3 regions of the Streptomyces sp. NPDC018833 genome follow, and region 2 is predicted to be linked to each of the others. Evidence: riboswitches for the same ligand, from Rfam matches in the RefSeq annotation. Region 2 holds a riboswitch; each other region holds the start of a gene.

The links. Region 2 has a riboswitch for cyclic di-AMP ahead of ACH5AF_RS35055 (NlpC/P60 family protein). Riboswitches for the same ligand answer to the same signal wherever they lie in the genome.
Region 1: it holds a riboswitch for cyclic di-AMP, as region 2 does, so the genes downstream of both, ACH5AF_RS09505 (transglycosylase family protein) here and ACH5AF_RS35055 (NlpC/P60 family protein) in region 2, are expected to answer to the same signal.
Region 3: it holds a riboswitch for cyclic di-AMP, as region 2 does, so the genes downstream of both, ACH5AF_RS12740 (peptidoglycan DD-metalloendopeptidase family protein) here and ACH5AF_RS35055 (NlpC/P60 family protein) in region 2, are expected to answer to the same signal.

Annotation. Positions count from the first base shown of each region.
Region 1 is NZ_JBIRZM010000003.1:506,271-511,170, reverse strand. Features, by position in the region: gene eno (phosphopyruvate hydratase) at 1-913, opposite strand, end outside; gene ACH5AF_RS09505 (transglycosylase family protein) at 1,215-1,880, opposite strand; cyclic di-AMP (ydaO/yuaA leader) riboswitch at 1,884-2,091, opposite strand; gene ACH5AF_RS09500 (transglycosylase family protein) at 2,362-3,333, opposite strand; gene ACH5AF_RS09495 (cytochrome P450) at 3,475-4,719, opposite strand; gene ACH5AF_RS09490 (nucleoside triphosphate pyrophosphohydrolase) at 4,716-4,900, opposite strand, start outside.
Region 2 is NZ_JBIRZM010000035.1:4,619-9,518, forward strand. Features, by position in the region: gene pcrA (DNA helicase PcrA) at 1-2,173, opposite strand, end outside; cyclic di-AMP (ydaO/yuaA leader) riboswitch at 2,413-2,577, shown strand; gene ACH5AF_RS35055 (NlpC/P60 family protein) at 2,580-3,761, shown strand; gene ACH5AF_RS35060 (hypothetical protein) at 3,832-4,185, opposite strand; partial or broken gene ACH5AF_RS35065 (NlpC/P60 family protein) at 4,532-4,900, shown strand, end outside.
Region 3 is NZ_JBIRZM010000005.1:157,531-162,430, forward strand. Features, by position in the region: gene ACH5AF_RS12725 (carboxymuconolactone decarboxylase family protein) at 1-458, shown strand, start outside; gene ACH5AF_RS12730 (TetR/AcrR family transcriptional regulator) at 537-1,157, shown strand; gene ACH5AF_RS12735 (SGNH/GDSL hydrolase family protein) at 1,264-2,055, opposite strand; gene ACH5AF_RS12740 (peptidoglycan DD-metalloendopeptidase family protein) at 2,214-3,131, opposite strand; cyclic di-AMP (ydaO/yuaA leader) riboswitch at 3,136-3,291, opposite strand; gene ACH5AF_RS12745 (tyrosine-protein phosphatase) at 4,056-4,868, shown strand; gene ACH5AF_RS12750 (DUF6126 family protein) at 4,889-4,900, opposite strand, start outside.

The DNA of each region.
Region 1 (4,900 bases), on a different contig from region 2:
CGCCGAGCTTGTCGGTGATGACCTTCCAGCCGGCCCAGTCGTCCTCGAACAGCGGGTCCTCGATGGAGACGAGCGGGTAGGCGGCGACGAGCTCCGCGTAGTACTCGGTCATCTCGGCGGCGGAGCGGGCCTTGCCCTCGAACTCGTACGCGCCGTCCTTGTAGAACTCGGACGCGGCGACGTCGAGCGCGAGCGCGATGTCCTTGCCCGGGGTGTAGCCGGCCTCCTTGATGGCCTCGAGGATGAGGTCGAGGGCGGCGCGGTTGGAGTCGAGGTTCGGCGCGAAGCCGCCCTCGTCGCCGAGACCGGTGGACAGGCCCTTGGTCTTCAGCACCTTCTTGAGGGTGTGGTAGACCTCGGTGCCCCAGCGCAGGGCCTCGGAGAAGGACTCCGCACCGATCGGAGCGATCATGAACTCCTGGATGTCCACGTTGGAGTCGGCGTGCGAGCCGCCGTTCAGGATGTTCATCATCGGAACGGGCAGCAGGTGCGCGTTCGGGCCGCCGAGGTAGCGGAAGAGCGGCAGGTCGGACGCCTCGGAGGCGGCGTGTGCGACGGCGAGGGAGACGCCGAGGATGGCGTTCGCGCCGAGCGAGGCCTTGTTGTCGGTGGCGTCCAGGTCGAACATCGCCTGGTCGATCAGGCGCTGCTCGGTGGCGTCGTAGCCGACGAGCTCCGGGCCGATCTGCTCGATGACGGCGAGGACGGCCTTCTCGACACCCTTGCCCTGGTAGCGGTTCTGGTCACCGTCGCGGAGCTCAATGGCCTCGAACGCACCGGTGGAGGCGCCGGACGGAACAGCAGCACGACCCGTGCTGCCGTCGTCGAGGCCAACCTCGACCTCGACCGTGGGGTTGCCTCGGGAGTCCAGGATTTCCCGGGCTACGACGACGTCGATGGACGGCACGAGCATCTCCTTCTGGGATGTGACGCGAGAAATATGCAGAGGTCTGCTTGGCCTTGCGGCAAGAGCCTAACCGGCGCGGGGGCAAAGCCCGGCCGATGCCCGCCCCGTGGGACGAAAAAGGGCATGAACGCTGGGCGTGCCGGACAAAACACCCGCAAGCTACTCGTAAGTAAGCCCTCATGGCCGAACCCCGGCCCGGCGCAACGGGGGAAGGTGCGCCAGGCCGGGGTGCTGGGGAGTGTCCGCGCGCGGGCGCGGACAGCGGGCGCGCGGCGGCTCGCATGGAGCCGCCGGCCCGGTCGGCGGGTCAGCTCAGGTGGAGCTGCTGACCCGGGTAGATGACATCGGCGTCGTCGATGATGTCCTTGTTGAGGTCGAACAGCTTCTTCCAGCCGCCCTTGACCTTCTCGGCCTCGGCGATCTTGCCCAGGGTGTCCCCGGCCTTGACCTTGTACTCGCCGTCGCCCTTCTTGACGGGCTTGGCGGCGGCCTTCTTCGGGGCGGGGGCCTCGGCGCGCTCGGAGCGGGTGGTCGGGGCCTCGGCGCGCTCGGCCGGCTGGGCGGCGGGCTGCGCAGGCTCGGCGGAGCCGCCGTTGTAGGGGGCGCTGGAGAGGTTGACGCCGCAGCTCGGCCAGGCGCCCTTGCCCTGGCCGGCGAGGACCTTCTCGGCTATCGCGATCTGCTGCGACTTGGAGGCCTGGTCGGCGCTGGCGGCGTAGGCGGTGCCGCCGTAGGCGGCCCAGGTGGAGGCGGAGAACTGCAGGCCGCCGTAGTAGCCGTTGCCGGTGTTGATGGACCAGTTACCGCCGGACTCGCACTGGGCGACGGCGTCCCACTCGGAGGCGGTGGCGGCGGATGCCGAGGTGGCACCAAGCAGCGGGGCGGCGATGGCGGCACCGGCGACGCCGGCGAGTGTGGCGATACGGGCGACCTTCGACGGACGGCGGTGCGCGGCCTTGCTGGAACGCAGCATGGAGCTTCTCCTCACCGACGCCTGCGAGGTGAGCTGTCGGGTTCGGGCCGGTGGGTGTCCCCGGGTCCGTCAGGACCTGTGGACGAGCTGCCCGGCCGCGCGATCGTGCATCGCGCGGCTTCACCCCAAGCCGTTCACGGCCGTCGTGATCGACGACCGGGACCGGCACTTACCTTGGGTCCCCCGCTCCTGCCTTCGGCGCACTGAGCGACGACTGTTCCCCCCGACCGACGGCAGGATTCGGCGTGACGGTCGACGGTGCCCGCGATGGCGAGCGGTTCAGACCGTAAACACACCACTCCCCGATGTTCAAAGTCGAACATCGGGGAGAAATCGCCCGAACCACCCTCCAATAAGAAGGTGTTTGCGCAGGTCGGGCACGGCTTGGGCGAATTTGCTGGGCCAGATCCGGCAGTTGCAGCAAAGAGACCCTTGTCTCACTTGCACAGATCGGACATATACCGGCGAATCGACGCCCGAACTACGGTCGGTTCAGGCCGACATCGAGGCTCTGACCGGGCCGGATGAGGTCGGGGTCGGCACCGACGGTCGCCTCGTTCGCCTCGTAGAGGGCGCTCCAGCCGCCGGGCACCTCCCGCTCCTCGGCGATGGCCCACAGGGTGTCGCCCTCCCGGACGGTGTAGGCGCCGTCGGACGCGCCACCCGTTGCCCCGTCACGCGCCGATCCGTCACCCCGTGAAGCATGACGCCCGCTATCGCGCTCATTGCCCTCGATGCCCGTTTCGGCATCGTCCGGCGCGGGCGTGCCACGGTGCTTGCCCGTCGCCCCGTCGGACGCCTCGCCGCTGCCTGGAGCACCCGGCTCATACACGCCGGACGAGTCGGCCGGATCGGACGAGGGGGGCCTCGAGGCGTCGCCGTCCTTGGGTGCGGGGGTCGTCGACGCGTCCGGCGCGGCGGCCCGCCCCGAGCCCTGCGCATGGCCGGTGGACGGGTCGGCGGAATCGGCCGACGCGCTTGCGTCGGGACCGGCTTCGGGATTCGTTTCGGCGTCGGGCTCCGAGTTCGCGTCCGGCAGCGGCAGGGTGTCTCCGGGGTCGACGCCGGTCGCGGCGCCGTCGTCCGTCAGGCCGGCGATCGAGGCGCAGACGGGCCAGGCCTCGGGGCCTTTGGCTTCCAGCACCCTCTCCGCGACGGCGATCTGCTGCGAACGGCTCGCCAGGTCGGCGCTCGACGCGTACACCGTGCCGCCGAAGTCCTCCCACGTCTGCTGCGAGAACTGAAGCCCGCCGTAGAAGCCGTTGCCGAGGTCGGCGCTCCACATGCCGCCGCTCTCGCACTCGGCGACGCGGTCCCAGGCGTTGGCGTCGGCGGCGGAGGCGGAGCCCGCGCCGAGCAGCGGGAGCGCGATGGCCGAGCCGGTCACCCCTGCCGCAACGACGATGGCCGGAGCCTGACGGGGTCGACGGTGACGTCCGTTCCCGGAGCGCATGCGGTTGCCTTTCGCGTGACTACTGGGGACTGAGCGGCCTGCTGATGCCTGCCGAGTCGACGGTGAACGTAGCCGCACTCGAACGTAAGTCACAAGTCGATGCAGCGCAGATCACGTGAAAGTCACAGTTTTGACGGCCCGTCAGCTAGTTTCGCGGGTGAACTCAACGGGCAGAGTGCGCAATCCGCGCATGATGAGTCCGCCACGCCACCGCAAATCGGCCGGATCGCCCGCAAGTCGCAAGTCCGGCATTCTCTTGAGCAGGGTCGCGATCGCCGTCTGCCCTTCGAGCCGCGCGAGCGGGGCGCCCAGGCAGTAGTGGATGCCGTGCCCGTATCCCAGGTGCTGGTTGTCGCGCCGGGAGAGGTCGAGCGCGTCGGGCTCCGTGAAGCGCTCGGGGTCGCGGTCGGCGGCCGCGAGTACGACGAGTACGGGGTCGCCTGCCGCGATCCGCTGTCCGCCGACGGTCAGTGGCTCGGTGGCGAACCGCCAGGTGGCGAGCTCCACGGGCCCGTCGTAGCGCAGCAGTTCCTCGACACCGGTCGCCAGCAGTCCGCTCTCACCCGCGGCCAGCGAGAGCTGCAGCCGCTCGCGCTGCTCCGGGTTGCGCAACAGCGCGTACACGCCGTTGCCGATGAGGTTGACGGTCGTCTCGAAGCCCGCGAAGAGAAGGATGAACGCCATGGCGGCGGCCTCGTTCTCGGTCAGGTGCTCACCGTGGTCGGACGCTTTGATGAGCCCCGAGATGAGGTCGTCCCCCGGGTCGTTCCGCTTGCGGTGGATCAGCTCGGCCAGGTATCCCCGCATCTTCTTCACGGACCGGGCGACACCACCGCGCGGACCTCCGCCGTGACGGATCATCATCCCGGCCCAGTCACGGAAGTCGTCCTGATCCTCGCGGGGAACGCCCAGCATGTCGCAAATGGCATAAATGGGCAGCGGGAAGGCGAACTCGTGGATGAGGTCGGCGCTCCCCTTTGTAGCGAAGTTGTCGATCAACCGGTCCGTCAGTTCCTGCACGCGCGGCCCGAACTCCGCCACGCGCCGGGGCGTGAACGCCTTCGACACCAGGCGGCGCAGCCGGGTGTGGTCCGGCGGGTCGATGTTGAGCAGGTGCGTCATCAGCTCGGCCTTGCGCTCACCGGGGATGCCGGTCCTGCCCCTGGCGTGGGCGGGCTCGTCGTGATGCGCCGGGTTCTTGGACAGCCGGGGATCGGCGAGTGCCTGCCGCGCGTCCGCGTAACGGGTCACCAGCCACGCCTCGACCCCGGACGGAAGCGCGGTCCGGTGCACGGGCGAGTGCTCGCGCAGCCAGGCGTAGGCGGGGTAGGGGTCGGTGGCGAACTCCCAGGTGAAGAGCTCGGGCGGGGTGTTCGGGTCGGTCACCCCTCGACGGTATCCGCCCCGCCGTGCCCCTCCGCCGCGCGGATCGCGTCGCGGTAGGCGCGGGCCGCCGCGCGCAGGGCCGCCTCCGGGTCGACACCGTCCGCCTCCGCGCGTACGGCGAGGGCGAGCAGCTCGTAGCCGATGCCCTCGCCGGCCGGGGGCGGCGCGTCCAGGCCGGCCG
Region 2 (4,900 bases):
GCGCGGCCATCGGGCCCGTGCGCCGCCAGTCCACGTGCGCACCCGGGATCTCCTCCAGGAAGCGCGACGGCGGGTTGTACGACGGCTGTCCCCAGGCGCTGCGCATCGACGAGCGGGTCAGGTACAGGCGCTCGCGGGCGCGGGTGATGCCGACGTACGCCAGGCGCCGCTCCTCCTCCAGCTCCTTGGTCTGGCCCAGCGCCCGCATGTGCGGGAAGACGCCGTCCTCCATACCGGTCAGGAACACGACGGGGAACTCCAGGCCCTTCGCGGTGTGCAGCGTCATCAGCGTGATGACTCCGGTGCCTTCCTCGTCCTCGTCGGGGATCTGGTCGGAGTCGGCGACGAGCGCGACCTGCTCCAGGAACTCGGCGAGCGTCCCCGCACCCTCCTCCTCACCGCGCTCCTGCTCGAACTCCAGCGCCACGGCGGCCAGTTCCTGAAGGTTCTCGATGCGCGTCTCGTCCTGCGGGTCGGTGGACGCCTGCAACTCCGCGAGATAGCCGGTGCGCTCCAGGACGGCTTCGAGCACGGTGGCCGGTCCGGCGCCGGACTCGGCGATGGTGCGCAGCTCCTCCATCAGCACGTTGAACCGCTTGACCGCGTTCGCCGAGCGGGCCGCCATGCCGTATGCCTCGTCGACGCGGCGCAGCGCCTGCGGGAAGGTGATCTTCTCGCGGAGCGCGAGGGCGTCGATCATCGCCTCCGCGCGCTCGCCGATACCGCGCTTGGGAACGTTGAGGATACGGCGCAGCGGGACGTTGTCCTCGGGGTTGGCGAGGACGCGCAGATAGGCGAGGACGTCCCTGACCTCCTTGCGCTCGTAGAAGCGCACGCCTCCGACGACCTTGTAGGGAAGGCCGACGCGGATGAAGATCTCCTCGAAGACACGGGACTGCGCGTTCGTCCGGTAGAAGACGGCGACGTCGCCGGCCTTCGCCTCGCCGGCGTCGGTGAGGCGGTCGATCTCGTCGGCGACGAACTGGGCCTCGTCGTGCTCGGTGTCCGCGACGTAGCCGGTGATCTGTGCGCCCGCGCCCGCCTTGGTCCACAGGTTCTTGGGGCGGCGGGACTCGTTGCGCTCGATGACCGCATTGGCCGCGGACAGGATCGTCTGGGTGGAGCGGTAGTTCTGCTCCAGCAGGATCGTCGTCGCATCCGGGTAGTCCTCCTCGAACTGGAGGATGTTGCGGATGGTCGCGCCGCGGAAGGCGTAGATCGACTGGTCGGCGTCGCCGACGACGCACAGCTCGGCGGGGTCCAGGTCCTCGTACCCTGTGCCCACCAGCTCGCGCACGAGCGTGTACTGAGCGTGGTTGGTGTCCTGGTACTCGTCGACGAGGACGTGCCGGAAGCGGCGCCGGTAGTGCTCGGCGACGTCGGGGAACGCCTGGAGGAGGTGGACGGTGGTCATGATGATGTCGTCGAAGTCCAGCGCGTTGGCCTCGCGCAGCCGCGACTGGTACATCCGGTACGCCTCGGCAAGCGTCTTCTCGAAACCGTCCGCCGCCTGGTCGGCGAAGGCCTCCTCGTCGATCAGCTCGTTCTTCAGGTTGGAGATCTTGGCGCTGAAGGACTTCGGCGGGAACTTCTTGGGGTCCAGATCCAGGTCGCGGCAGACCAGCGACATCAGCCGCTTCGAGTCCGCGGCGTCGTAGATCGAGAACGACGAGGTGAAGCCCAGCTTCTTCGACTCACGGCGCAGGATGCGGACGCAGGCGCTGTGGAAGGTCATGACCCACATCGCGTGGGCGCGCGGGCCGACCAACTGCTCGACGCGCTCCTTCATCTCGCCGGCGGCCTTGTTGGTGAAGGTGATCGCCAGTATCTGGCCGGGGTGGACGTGCCGGGTGGCCAGGAGATGGGCGATGCGGTGGGTGAGCACGCGCGTCTTGCCCGAGCCGGCGCCGGCGACGATGAGCAGCGGGGAGCCGGTGTGGACGACGGCGGCACGCTGCTGCTCGTTCAGCCCCTCCAGCAGGGCGGCCGCGTCGACGACAGGGCGGGGCGCGCCGTCGCGGTAGTACCCGTCGCGGGCCGGCGGCACGTCGTAGGCGCCCTGGAAGAGGTCGTCCGGGATCGGCTCCGGAGTGGACTCCTCGGGCGGCGGAGGAGGCTCCTCCCCATGGGGCTGGAGGTCCGCCAGGAAGCTGTCGTCAAAGAGGCTGCTCATCGCTTATCGAGTCTAGGCGGCCGGACCGACAACCGGGCCCGCATGCCCATACGCGCAGGTCACATTCCGTGACCGCGCCTGTCCGGGGCGCCACCGGGACAGGGGGTGAATGGCCGCCTCCGAAAAAGGTCACGAAAATGTATCGGACATATCGAACATCAACCTTCACAGCGTGCGCACGAGTTGGCTAGCGTGCTCGACCAGACGGCCCGTACCCCTCCCGGCGAACCGCGCCGAACGGGCCGACTCCGCTGAATTCGGGCGCCCTGTCGGGGCGTTCGGAACCGGGGACCCGAACTATGCACAACCGGGGTGAATCGGACCACTATGTGATGCGGTCCGTAGGGCATCTTCCGTTCGCCCGAACCCGACAGCTAACCCGGTAGGCGGTCCACGGAAGAAGGAGATGCCGGCCTTGGCGTCGCATCGCAGGATCCGCAGCCGCAGCACGAAACCCTCCTCCGCCGTCGGGTTCACGACGGCCGCCCTCGCCGGCGTCACCCTCCTGTCGACACAGAGCGCCACCGCCGCGCCCAGCGACCCGAAGCCCTCCGTCGAAGAGGTGCAGAAGAAGGTCGACGACCTCTACCGGCAGGCCGGCAGCGCGACCCAGGAGTACAACCAGGCGAAAGAGGCCACCGCCGAGAAGCGCCGTGAGGTCGACACCCTGCTCGACCAGGCGGCCGCGCGCGCGGAGAAGCTGAACGAGTCGCGCCGCGCCCTCGGCAACTACGCCGCCGCGCAGTACCGCACCGGCGCGCTCACCCCGACCGCGGCGCTGCTCTTCGCGGACAGTCCTCAGGCGTACTTCGACCAGACGCAGTTGATGGACCGGATGACCGACCAGCAGCGGACGGCCGTCAGCGACTACGAGACCGAGCGCGCGGCGGCCGCGAAGCAGCGCGCACAGGCGACCAAGCGGCTGGAGTCGCTGACCGACTCCCAGCAGGCCCTGCGCATCAGCAAGCAGAAGGTCCAGGCGAAGCTGGCCGAGGCGCGCACCCTGCTGTCGAAGCTGACCGCCGAGGAGAAGGCCCGGCTGGCAGCGATCGAGCGCGAGAAGGAGGAGGAGGCGCGCCGCAGGGCCGAGGCCAAGGCGGAGGCGGAGGCGAGGGCCCGCGCCGAGGCGGAGGCAGAGGCGGAGGCAGAGGCGGAGCGGCAGCGGGAAAGCGCGGAGCCGCCGCCGGAGACGGGCACCGGCACCGGCACCGGCACCGGCACGGACGACGGCACGTACGCGGCCAGGGCCGACAAGGTCCTGGCCTTCGCCCGCGCCCAGATCGGCAAGCCGTACGTCTGGGGTGCGACCGGCCCGTCCTCGTACGACTGCTCGGGGCTGACGCAGGCGGCCTGGAAGGCGGCCGGTGTGGATCTGCCGCGCACCACCTGGGACCAGGTGAAGGTGGGGCAGCGCGTCGCGACGGCGGACCTGCTGCCTGGCGATCTCGTGTTCTTCTACGACGACATCAGCCACGTCGGCATCTACATCGGCGACGGCAAGATGATCCACGCGCCGAAGCCGGGCGACAACGTCCGCGAGGAGTCCATCTACTACATGCCGATCTACGGCAGCATCCGCCCGGTCTGACCCCTCCTGCTCCCGCGCCCGCCCGGACGGTCCCGCCGTCCGGGCGCGCGTGCTCCGGGGGGACGGCGGCTCAGGTCCAGAGCGTCGCGATGAAGATGTTCGCGACCGTCAGACCGCCGACGGCGCCGAAGAGCGCCTTGTCGACCGTCTCCTCGTCCCGCTTGACGTAGACCAGGCCCAGGATCACCACCAGCACCGCCAGCTTGATGCCGATCTTGAGGTTGTTGACCGCCTGGTCGTCGGCCTGGTTGAGGCCCACCAGCGCGACGCCGGTGATCAGCATCGTCAGCGCCCCGTGCAGCATCGCCGGGTTGAAGCGCGCCGTGCCCGCGCCTATCGCCTTCATCTGGGCGAGGAAGCCGCCCAGCAGGGAGGCGATGCCGATGATGTGCAGAGCGACGAAGACATTGATGAGTACGTCCATGGGCCGGAGCCTAATCGTCGCCATACCACCGCCCGGCGGTCGGGGGAGCCCCATCACGGCGATCGGTCGGGGCCGCTCCGCAATACGGCCCGGCACCGGCGACTCGGGGCGAAGAAAGCGGACAGCAGTGTCCAGGTTCGGGCACTTGAGGTCCTTACGCCTCCTTCCGTGACCGCCGGGTTTAGCGTCGGCGACCGGTGGCCGACTCCCCACCGCCGTCACGCAGCCGGACGGCACCGGCCGCCACCGCCGAAAGATCCGGCGGCGCGCCGTTTCCCCTGTGCGGAGCGCCGCCGGACCGCAGGTACGCAGGTACGCAGGTACGCAGGAAGGATGGGTACGTCTCGTGGCGGCGCACCGGAAACCGAAGCAGCGTCCGCTCAACGGGCCGACCGCCCGCACCGCAGCCACCCTGGCGCTCGCCGGCGCGGCGACCGCGCTCGATGCTCCCGCGCACGGCGAGCCGCGCCTCACCCCCGCCCGGCTCAAGGCCCGCGTGGACAAGCTGTACCTGGAGGCCGAAGAGGCGACCCAGAAGTACAACGGCGCCAAGGAGCGGACGGAACAGGCCCGCAGAGCGCTCGACGAGCTGAGCGACGAGGCCGCCCGCAGGACGGAGCGGCTCAACGCCCCCCAACGCCCTCGGCTCCGTCGTCACGGCGCAATACCGTGTCGTCACGGCGCAATACCGTTCCGGCAGCATCGACCCCGGCCT
Region 3 (4,900 bases), on a different contig from region 2:
TGCTGTTCACCGATCTGCGCCTGGAGACGTCGGTCGCCAAGTGGAAGGCGCTCGACGAGGACCTCAAGGCGCTCGCCACCACGGCGGCCGCGGCGTCGATCGGCTGCAGCTGGTGCCTGGACTTCGGTCACTGGCTGAACCGGACGCGCGGGATGGACGCACGCAAGCTCCACGACGTGCCGGTGTGGCGCGAGAGCGATGCCTACTCCCCGCTGGAGCGGGACGTCCTGGAGTACGCCGAGGCCATGACCGCCAATCCGCCGGAGGTGACCGACGAGCTGGCCGAGCGGCTGTGCACGGCACTGGGCGAGGAGGCGTACGTTGAGCTGACGGCGATGGTTGCCGTCGAGAACCTGCGCTCGCGCATCAACTCGGCGCTGGGGCTGACCAGTCAGGGTTTCAAGGACCACTGCGAGATCCCGGCCGCGCTGCCGCCGACCGCCCGTACGACGGCCTGAGAGGCGCCGGCCGCCAGGGCGAATTCCGTGCGGTACGGGAGCGATCTCGCCCATGATCGGCTGTGTAGGGTGACGCCCGTGGCCAGGATCCGGTTGAGTGTGCAGGAGCGGCGTGAGGAACTGCTGAACGCGGCTGTCGAGCAGATCGAACAGCGTGGTGTGGCGGCCGTGCGGATCGCCGATGTCGCCTCTTCGCTCGGCGTCTCCAGCGCCCTGGTGCTCTACCACTTCGCGTCCAAGGAACAGCTCGTCGCGGCGGCGTTCACCCACGCCGCCGATGCCGATCTGGCCCATCTGCGCAAACTGTTGGGCCGTCGCACGTCCGCGCTGCGCCGGCTGCGGGCCGCCGTGCGGTGGTACGCGCCGACCGGGCAGGCCAAGGGCTGGCGGCTGTGGATCGACGCCTGGGCCGCGTCGCTGCGTGATCCGGCCCTGCGGGAGGTCGCCCGCGCTCTCGACCAGCAGTGGAAAGCGGCGCTGACCGAGGTGATAGCGGAGGGCGCGGCGGCGGGGGAGTTCCCGTGCGAGGACCCCGCTGCGGCGGCCTGGCGTCTGACGGCGTTCCTCGACGGGCTCGCCGTGCAGATGACCTCCTACTCGGGCTCGTTGACCCGTGCGGCGATGCTGCAGTGGACGGACGAGGCGCTGGCCCGCGAGCTGGGCGTGGATCGCGCGGGCGTCACGGCGACGGCCCGCTGACCCGCGGGCGGACCGCACGTGCCCTGGGTGTCCGGCCGGCGCAGTGACTCGGCCTGTGCGTCCTTGTGTTGCGGCGCCGTCCCGGGACGGGTCTTCGGCACGCCCTTCAGAGCGGCAGCAGGTCCGGACGCTTGGCCGCCACGTGGTCGCCGGAGCTCTCGCCCCGCAGGCGCCGGCCGATCCACGGCACCAGGTACTCGCGCGCCCAGTTGATGTCGTCGCGCCGCACCTCGAGTGCGCCGCGCGGCGGCAGCGGCGGCCAGGGCTGGTCGGGGTCGGCGGGCACGTCGAGGCCGAGCACCTGGGCGGCGCGCAGGGCGACGCGGGTGTGGCCCTCGGGGGAGAGATGCAGCCGGTCCGCGTCCCAGGCGCGCCGGTCCTGGACGGACCTGAGCGACCACAGGTCGAGGACGGGGCAGTCGTGGCGGTCGGCGATGGCCCGTACGTGCGCGGTGTACGTGGCGATCTTTCCGCGCAGATGGCGCAGGACCGGCACGTCCCGAGTGTCGAAGCCGGTGGTCACCATGACGGTGCCGACCGAGCTCGTGAGGTCGGCGACGGCCCGCTCGAACCGCTCGGCCACATCGTCGGGGTCGCTGCCCGGCCGGATGATGTCATTGCCTCCGGCGCAGAACGTCACGAGGTCCGGGGCGAGTTCCTTGGCCCTCGGGACCTGCTCCTCGACGATCTGGTCGAGGAGACGGCCTCGTACGGCGAGGTTGGCGTACCGGAAGGTGTTCTCCGGCATGAGGTCGGCGAGCAGCACCGCGAACCGGTCCGCCCAGCCGACGTACGTCCCGTCGGGACCGGGGTCTCCCACGCCTTCGGTGAAGCTGTCACCGATCGCCGCGTACGACCCGAATGCGCCCTTGTTCTCTGTTCTCGAATCGTCTGCCACGAGAGCACATCTTTCCTTTACGGATGTGACCTACGCGACCGTAAGGAGGGGTTGACGGGAAGTGATCTTTACCACCGTCGAAGTTCGACCGAGCCGGAATACGCGGAATCCCTCGCTCCGCCGCCGGACGGAACGAGGGACGCGCGTCTGACTGCGGGTCAGACAGAGACGCCGTGCTGACGCAGGTAGGCCACCGGGTCGATGTCCGAGCCGTACGAGGGGCTGGTACGGATCTCGAAGTGCAGGTGGGGACCGGTGGAATTGCCGGTGGAACCGGACAGACCGATCTGCTCGCCGCCCGAGACGCTCTGACCGCTGGAGACGGACAGGGAGGAGAGGTGGGCGTACTGCGAGTAGGTGCCGTCACCGTGCTGGATGACGACCTCGTTGCCGTACGAACCGCTCCAGCCGGCCGAGACGACGGTACCCGGGCCGACGGACTTCACGCTGGTGCCACTTCCGGCGATGAAGTCGACGCCGGTGTGGTAGCCACTGGACCACATGGCACCGGACGCGCGGTACGGCGTGGAGATGCCGCCTTCGACCGGGGCGGTCCAGCCGGAGGAGGCCGGGGTGGCGGCCTTCTCGGCGGGCGCCTTCTTGGCGGGGGCCTTCGGCGCCGGAGCGGTCCGCGAGGCGTCGCGCGAGGAACGGGCCTCGGACGCGTCGCGCGGCTCCGGGTCGTTCTTCGCCGTGGACTTCGCGCCGATGGTCAGCTCCAGGCCCGGGTGGATCAGCGCGGGGTCGGCACCGATGGCGCGACGGTTGTCGTTGTAGAGACGCTTCCAGCCGCCTCGGACGTCCTGCTCGTCGGCGATCTTCGCCAGGTAGTCGCCGGCGACGACGGTGTACGTCTTCGGCGCCTTCTTGCCGGCCGGAGCGGCCGCGGCGGCGAAGGCCGGTGCCGAGGCGGCGGCCTGCTGCGGAGTCACTGCGGGGGCCGAGGCGGGCGCGGCGTTGGCGCCGGTGGCACCGAGCAGCGGCAGGGCTATGACGGCACCACCCGTACCGGCGGCGACGAAACCGCGCGTGAGGGGGTTGGCCTTGGGACGGCGGTGCTTACCCTTTCCGGGCATGACGCATTCCTCTCCGGCGCCTGCGAGGTGAGCTGTCGGGTTCGGACTGGAGATGCCCGTTCGAGCTGAATGCGCGAATTAACCCCAAGCCGTCCGAAATTTCCGATACGGCGTACTACCTGGGTCCCCCGCTCCTGCCACACGTGGGTGGGTTCGAGCTCCGGTCGGCGGCAGGATTAGGCGGTCCGTCCGGATTGAGCGTGACCGTAGGCGAGCGCACCGGGCGGTAACAAGCCACGAATTTTCCCGATCTCCGCCGGGCGTGATTTCGGGACGCCTTTCCCGTCACCCTCCGTGGAGGCATAACAGTCAATTCCCTCGTCGGCAAGGGAATTGACACGGGGAAACCGGGCACGTTCCGTCACGGATATGATCCTGCTCACGGAGCATGTCCCATCTCCCCTGTAGACGGGGCACGTTAGTCACAAAGGCCCAATTAGGACAGAAGGCACAAAAGATCCCCTAACCATCCAGTTAGGCATCAAACTCCGTCCGCAACGCCCGACTTCGTCCCGTGCCGCCGTTCGGTCTCCGACGCAGTCCCCGCCGCCCGGTCCCATCCCCGTGAATTCGGCGGCCGCCGCCGACAGCAACGCGTGGCGAAAGAGGTTCCCTTTCACGCAAAGGGAATCGGTCCCGGCGGCCATACCCTGCACAGCGTGATCACTCGGCATGCTCCTCACCCGCAGGTCGCAATGGGCGCGGAGAACCCGTAATGAGCTCCGGAATGGAGTGAGAGGGGCGCGGCGCCCCTCGAACCCCCACACGACCCCGCGCGCCCCCGCAGCCGGGCGCGCCTGGGCAGAGACGCCCGCCGCACGCACCGGCGCTCGCGAGATGATTGGCCGATGAACCTGTGCCGTATCGTCGGATCGCGCCATCGTCGGCGACCGGCGCCGACAGCAGTCACCTGAAGGAGTCCACGTGACGCAGCAGCTGCCGCAGGCCTCGTCGACCGAACCCCGGCTCGCCGGAGTACGAAACTTCCGGGACGTGGGCGGACTGCCGACCGTGGACGGCGGTCATGTGCGGCACGGCAGGCTCTTTCGCAGCGGGCACCTCGCGCACGCGACCGAGAGCGACACCGTCTTCCTCGCCTCGCTCGGGCTGCACACGATCTTCGACTTCCGCAACGCGGCGGACCAGCGGCTGGAGGGCCCGGACGTCGAGCTGCCGGGCGTGCGCAATGTGAACCTGCCGCTGAGCGACCCGGCCGACGGCGCGGAGTTCTGGAAGATGGTCCGGGACGGCAACCTCGACCAGCTGAAGTCGATCCTGGCCGACGGCAAGGGCGCCAGGCGCATGATCGCCTCCTACCGGATGATCATCAGGGAGCGGACCGCCGAGCACAGCCGCGTCGTGCACGCACTGGCCGAGGACAGCGTCCCGGCGCTGATGCACTGTGCGGCCGGCAAGGACCGCGCCGGTCTGTCGATCGCGGTGACGCTGCTGGCCGTGGGCGTGGAGCGCGACGCGATCGAGGCGGACTACCTGAAGTCCAACGACCCGCATCGCCGCTACAAGGTCAAGCGGGGTGACGACTCCCCCGAGGCCATGTCCGCCGAGGTCATGGAGCTGCTCAATCCGCTCTTCGACGCCCGTGCCGCCTATCTGTCCGCCGCGTTCGAGACGATCGAGGAGACCTGGGGCGGCACCGAGAAGTACCTGTCGAAGGGGCTGGGGCTCTCCGCCGAGACCCGTGAGCGGCTGCGCGAACGGCTGGTCGACGGGAGCTGAGCCGTCGCCCGGCGGGGCGCCTACCGGTTCTG